2 regions of the Klebsiella sp. NPDC088457 genome follow, and region 1 is predicted to be linked to the other one. Evidence: predicted binding sites of a transcription regulator. Region 1 holds the regulator's gene; the other holds the start of a gene.
The links. Region 1 encodes sigma-54, which starts transcription at its own class of promoters, with help from an activator protein. Its sites were predicted from a motif close to GTTGGCACANNTTTCGCTNT; they were not measured.
Positions count from the first base shown of each region.

Region 1 (3,390 bases):
TGATGATTTCATACAGCTCTTCATCGCTTTGTGCAGCGCGCAGGCGACGACAAATGGTTTTATCCGCCAGTCGTTTGGCCACCAACGAGAGCGTATGCAGATGGGTTTTGGTCTGATCGGCCGGCACCAGAAGCGCAAACAGCAGATCGACAGGCTGGTTGTCGATCGCATCAAAGGCGATCGGCGTTTCCAGCTGGACAAATACGCCGACGGCGCGCAGCGTGTCCTCTTCGAGCTTACCGTGGGGAATCGCAATGCCATTGCCAATCCCGGTACTGCCCATTTTCTCACGGGTGAGGATCGCTTCAAATACCAGCTGCGGCGGCAGGCCTAACTGTTTAGCTGCCAGCTCACTGATAATCTCCAGCGCGCGCTTTTTACTCTGGCAGTGAACCTGGCTACGGGTACATTCCTGGTTCAGGACATTGCTCAGTTGTAGAGCCGAATCGTTGTTCATCATAATTTCACCTGAGCGCGCCCCTTGCCGGCCGCCGATGAGAGCTGGCAGCCGGCCAGGGCGACGCCCGGACAATTAGTGTTGTTTTAGTTTATCTTTATGTTTTGTTAACTGTCGTGCCAGCTTATCGATAAGACCATCGATAGCGGCATACATATCCTGCCCTTCCGCACTGGCATGGATTTCGCCACCGTTGACATGCAGATTGGCATCCGCAATTTGCGTCACCTTCTCTACTTTTAACACAATATAGACCTGATTGATCCTGTCGAAAAACTGCTCCAGTTTGCTGAACTTCGCAGTGACGAAGTCGCGCAGCGCGGGGGTGATTTCGACGTTGTGTCCTGTAATGTTGAGCTGCATAGTGTCTTCCTTATCGGTTGGGTCAGACCAGTTGTTTACGCTGGTTAGACGGCGGAATGGATAAAGACTCTCGGTACTTAGCGACGGTACGGCGTGCCACCATGATACCCTGTTCGGACAGGATGGTGGTGAGCTTACTGTCACTCAACGGCTTCGCGGGGTTCTCCGCGGCGATTAACTTCTTCACCAGCGCACGAATAGCCGTCGACGATGCCTCGCCGCCGCCTTCGGTGTTCACATGGCTGGAGAAGAAATACTTGAGCTCAAAAATACCGCGTGGACTGTGTAGATATTTTTGGGTGGTCACGCGTGAAATCGTGGATTCATGCATTTCGACGGCCTGGGCGATATCCGCCAGAACCATCGGTTTCATAAACTCTTCGCCCTGATCGAAGAAGGCCTGCTGTTGCTCGACGATGCAGCGGCTGACGCGCAGCAGCGTATCATTGCGGCTTTCCAGGCTCTTGATAAGCCAGCGGGCCTCCTGCAGGTTGCTGCGGATAAACTGGCTGTCCGCGTCGTTGCGCGCGCTGTTACCCATCGCCGCGTACTGCTGGTTGATTTTCAGGCGCGGGATGCTATCGGAATTAAGCTCGACCACCCAGCGATCGCTAACCTTTCGCACCAGAACGTCGGGAATGACGTATTCCGGCTCGCTGGTCTGGATCGACTGACCGGGACGCGGGTCGAGAGACTGGATCAGGTTAACCGCTTCTTTCAGCACCTCTTCTTTGAGTCGCGTGACGCGCATCAGGGAGCGGAAGTCATGGTTAGCGAGCAGATCGAGATGCTCGCTGATGATAAGCCGGGCTTCTTCCAGCCACGGCGTCTCTTTGGCGTATTGTGAAAGTTGTACCAGCAGACAGTCGCGCAGATCTTTGGCCGCTACGCCGACGGGGTCGAAACGCTGGATGCGCTTCAGCACCGCTTCCACCTCTTCCAGACCGATTTCGTCATCGTCGATGCTCTCGACAATATCCTCCACCCGAATTGTGAGGTAGCCGGTGTCATCGACGGCATCGACGATAGAGGTGGCGATCGCGCGATCGGTATCGGTGAACGGCGTCAGCTCCACCTGCCACATCAGGTAATCCTGCAGACTTTGGGTCGTTTCGCCTTGATAGATAGGCAGCTCGTCGTCCTGATAATCGACGCCGTTTCCCGACGGCGTGCCGGCGGTGTAGATTTCATCCCAGCTAGCGTCGAGCGGCAGCTCTTCCGGCATATCTTTTTGTTCAAGAGCGTCGACGGTATCCAGCGATTCGCGGTCCTCGACCTCTTTGGTATCTACCTCATCGTGAAGATCGGTTTGCTCAAGCAATGGATTACTCTCCAGCGCCTGCTGGAGTTCCTGCTGGAGTTCTAACGTGGACAGCTGCAACAAACGTATGGCCTGTTGCAGTTGTGGCGTCATGGCAAGCTGTTGGCTTAGCCTTAATTGCAAACCTTGCTTCATATTCAGGGCTAATATCTCCGGCTAAAACGTCTGTAACCTCTACCCTATCAGAGTCTGAAGTCTTCCCCAAGATACACGCGCTTAACCTGCTCGTCTTCAAGGATTTGCTGCGGCGTGCCATGGGCGATCAGGTGGCCCTGGCTGACGATATACGCGCGTTCGCAGACGGCCAGCGTTTCCCTGACGTTATGGTCGGTGATCAGCACCCCAAGACCGCTGTCGCGCAGGTGTTCGATGATGCGTTTGATATCGATAACGGAAATGGGGTCAACGCCGGCAAAGGGTTCATCCAGCAGGATAAATTTCGGGTTGGCGGCCAGCGCACGGGCAATTTCGACGCGGCGGCGTTCACCGCCGGACAGCGCCTGACCGAGGCTGTCGCGCAGATGCTCAATGTGAAACTCTTCCATCAGTTCTTTCGCGCGGTCTTCACGCTGTTCGCTGCTGAGGTCGTCCCGAATCTGCAACACCGCCATCAGGTTATCGTAAACGCTCAGACGACGGAAAATGGAGGCTTCCTGCGGCAGATAGCCGATGCCCCGGCGCGCGCGCGCGTGCAGCGGCAGCAGGCTGATATCTTCATCGTCGATGATAATATTGCCGGCGTCGCGCGGCACAATGCCGACCACCATGTAGAAGGTCGTGGTTTTACCGGCGCCGTTGGGGCCGAGCAGACCGACAATCTCGCCGGAATTCACGGTCAGACTGACATCTTCCACCACGCGGCGGCCTTTGTACGCTTTGGCGAGATTCTTTGCGGTTAATGTTGCCATAACGAATTAGTTACCCTTCTTTTGCTGGTTGGTGCTTTTGTCTTGCAGCTGCGAAGGAACCAGAACCGTCGTCACGCGTCCGCCTTTATTGCTGAACGCCTGCATTTTCTGCTCTTTCACCAGATAGGTGATCTTGTCGCCCTGGATATTGCTGTCGAGCTGATCCAGGTGTGCGTTGCCGGTCAGCACCACAAAATCGTTCTGCAATTCATAGTGCATCTTTGACGCCCGGCCTTTCACCGGTTTACCGTTGTCCTGCATCTGGTAGAAGGTGGCCGGGTTGCCGTAACCGTCGATCACTTCTTTGCCTCTTTCACCGCCCGGACGGGTCACCACCACCT
Region 1 covers NZ_JBJDNH010000028.1:16,035-19,424, reverse strand. Annotated here, with positions in the region: gene ptsN (PTS IIA-like nitrogen regulatory protein PtsN) at 1-460, opposite strand, end outside; gene hpf (ribosome hibernation promoting factor) at 533-820, opposite strand; gene rpoN (RNA polymerase factor sigma-54) at 843-2,276, opposite strand; gene lptB (LPS export ABC transporter ATP-binding protein) at 2,324-3,049, opposite strand; gene lptA (lipopolysaccharide ABC transporter substrate-binding protein LptA) at 3,056-3,390, opposite strand, start outside.

Region 2 (3,390 bases), on a different contig from region 1:
GCGCGTCGATCTCGACACCCGGGTCATGGACGCGATGCTGGAGCTGAGCCGCACCGGGCTGGGGCTGGTCGCGGTTTGCGATGCGCAGAACCGCGTGCAGGGCGTTTTCACCGACGGCGACCTGCGTCGCTGGCTGGTGGGCGGCGGGACCCTGGATGATGTCGTCAACGCGGCCATGACCCGCAACGGCGTCACCTTACAGGCGCAGAGCCGTGCGGTGGAGGCCAAAGAGCGCCTGATGAAGCATAAAATCAGCGCCGCCCCGGTGGTCGATGAAAACGGTCACCTGGTGGGGGCGATTAACCTGCAGAACTTTTATCAGGCCGGGATTCTTTAAGCCCCAGACGCTTCGCCAGCCGGTGCAGGTTGGCGACGTCCAGTTCCAGGGCACGGGCCGCCGCCGCCCAGTTACGCTGGTTATCCGCCAGCGCCCTGGCAATCGCCTCACGCTGGAATGCCTCGGTCGCCGCACGGAGATTGAACGCCCGCAGCGGCGCGGCCGGCGTTGCGGCAGGCCGCTCAGGCACATCGCCGGCAAACTGAAAATGCGCCGGTTCCAGCCGTACGTCATTGCCGGCCTGCGTCGCCCTTGCCAGCACCACCGCACGGTGAATCGCATGTTCCAGCTCGCGCACGTTGCCGGGCCACGGCCACTCGCGCAGCTTCGCCCGCGTCGCGTCGCTTAACAGCACCTGCGCCAGCCCCATCCGCGAACGGCACTGTTCGCAGAAATAGCCCGCCAGCAGCACCGCGTCATCTTCCCGATCGCGTAGCGCCGGAACCGACAGCGGAAACACGCTCAGGCGGTGGTACAAATCGGCGCGAAAGCGCCCCGCAACCACCTCCTGGCGCAGATCGCGGTTGGTGGCCGCCAGCACCCGCACGTCAACCCGCAGGCTGCGATCGTCGCCGACGCGTTGGATATCGCCATACTGCAATACGCGCAGCAGCTTGGCCTGCAGCGCCAGCGACAGTTCGCCGATCTCATCGAGGAATAAGGTGCCGTTATCGGCCATTTCAAACTTGCCGCTGCGGTTGCTGATCGCCCCGGTAAAGGCCCCTTTCACATGCCCGAACAGCTCGCTCTCCGCCACGCTCTCCGGCAGCGCCGCGCAGTTGAGATAGACCAGCGGATTGGCGGCGCGCGGCGACCCCTGATGCACCGCTTTCGCCACCAGCTCTTTACCGGTGCCGGTTTCGCCGCTAATCAGCACGTTCAAATCCGACGCGGCGACAATATCGATCTCTTTTTTCAGCTGCCGCATCGGCGCCGACAGGCCGATAATCTCCTGACGTTCGGCAGGCGAATAGCTTACGTTCGCCTCCGGGAGCACGTTCTGATTCTCCAGGCGGGCGATAAGCAGCGCATTATTCAACGCCCCCGCCACCAGCGCCGCAATCAGGCGCAGCTCTTCATCACTGAAGCTGTCGAAACGGTCGGCATCCATCCCGTCGAGGGTCAGCGCGCCGATCAGCGTTTGCCCGGCGAACAGCGGCAGCCCCACGCAGGCGTGAACTTTCAGGCTCTCCTGGCCTGGAATCAGCCCGTCATAGGGATCGGGCAGATCGCTGTCCGCCGGGAAACGCACCACGTCGCCGGCGCGGGCAATGGCCTCCAGCCGCGGATGCCCTTCCAGCGCAAAACGCCGCCCCAGCACATCCTGAGCCAGCCCGTCGATGGCCAGCGGCACGAACTGACGCGCGTCATAGCGCAGCAGCGCCGAGGCATCGCAGCCCAGCGCCTGCCGCAGGGTGGCGATCAGTCGCGAAAAACGGTCGGCATGACCAATATCGCTTTGTAAATCAATGGCGATTTTCGCCAGCACGTCCACGGAAAAGCTCATCGTCGCCTCATTGTCTTTTTGACAGTGACCATTGTCATAACGACTATTTTAATCATTGTCATTTTGACAGCAACCTTTTTAACCAGAAACACAAAACACATTAACAATCAATAAATTAAAAAGTTGGCACGCAACTTGATATAAGCAAGACATCTTATTTGAACACGCTGAATTAATTGAGGTTGCTATGTCTATTCTGGTTAAAAATAACATTCATTGGGTTGGCCAACGTGACTGGGAAGTGCGTGATTTCCACGGGACGGAATATAAAACGCTGCGCGGCAGCAGCTATAACAGCTATCTCATCCGTGAAGAAAAAAATGTGCTGATCGATACCGTAGATCATAAATTCAGCCGCGAGTTCGTGCAGAACCTGCGTAGCGAAATCGATCTCGCCGATATCGACTACATCATCATTAACCATGCGGAAGAGGACCATGCCGGCGCGCTGACCGAACTGATGAACAGCATCCCGGACACCCCGATTTACTGCACCGCGAACGCCATCGACTCCATTACCGGCCACCACCATCACCCGGAATGGAATTTCAAGGTGGTAAAAACCGGCGACAGCCTCGACATCGGTAATGGCAAACAGCTGATCTTCGTCGAAACGCCGATGCTGCACTGGCCGGACAGCATGATGACCTACATGACCGGCGACGCGGTGCTGTTCAGCAACGACGCCTTCGGCCAGCACTACTGCGACGAACATCTGTTTAACGACGAAGTCGATCAGAGCGAGCTGTTCGAACAGTGCCAGCGCTACTACGCCAATATCCTGACGCCGTTCAGCCGGCTGGTGACGCCAAAAATTACCGAGATCCTCGGCTTCAATCTGCCGGTGGATATGATTGCCACCTCCCATGGCGTGGTGTGGCGCGACAACCCGACGCAGATCGTTGAGCTGTATCTGAAATGGGCCGCCGATTATCAGGAAGACCGGATTACCATTTTCTACGACACCATGTCGAACAACACTCGCATGATGGCCGACGCTATCGCCCAGGGGATTACCGACGTTGACCCACGGGTGGCGGTGAAAATCTTTAACGTTGCCCGCAGCGATAAAAACGACATTCTGACCAACGTATTCCGATCGAAAGGCGTGCTGGTGGGCACCTCCACCATGAACAACGTGATGATGCCGAAAATCGCCGGCCTGGTGGAAGAGATGACCGGCCTGCGTTTTCGCAACAAACGCGCCAGCGCCTTTGGTTCCCACGGCTGGAGCGGCGGTGCGGTAGACCGCCTGTCCACCCGTTTACAGGATGCCGGTTTTGAAATGTCCCTCAGCCTGAAAGCGAAATGGCGCCCGGATATGAACGCGCTGGAACTGTGTCGCGAACACGGGCGTGAAATCGCCCGCCAGTGGGCCCTCTCCCCGCTGCCGGTCGCTGAAACCATTCCCGCGCCGCAGCAGGAAGCCTGCGCCAGTGCAGCCGCCACCGCGGCCGACCTTGGCCCATCGATGCAGTGCAGCGTCTGCCAGTGGATTTACGATCCGGCGACAGGCGAACCGAACCAGGACGTGCAGCCGGGTACG
Region 2 covers NZ_JBJDNH010000021.1:23,596-26,985, reverse strand. Annotated here, with positions in the region: gene gutQ (arabinose-5-phosphate isomerase GutQ) at 1-337, shown strand, start outside; gene norR (nitric oxide reductase transcriptional regulator NorR) at 300-1,844, opposite strand; gene norV (anaerobic nitric oxide reductase flavorubredoxin) at 2,032-3,390, shown strand, end outside.
Region 2: the regulator sigma-54 is predicted to act here: its motif matches at 1,967-1,986, upstream of norV (anaerobic nitric oxide reductase flavorubredoxin).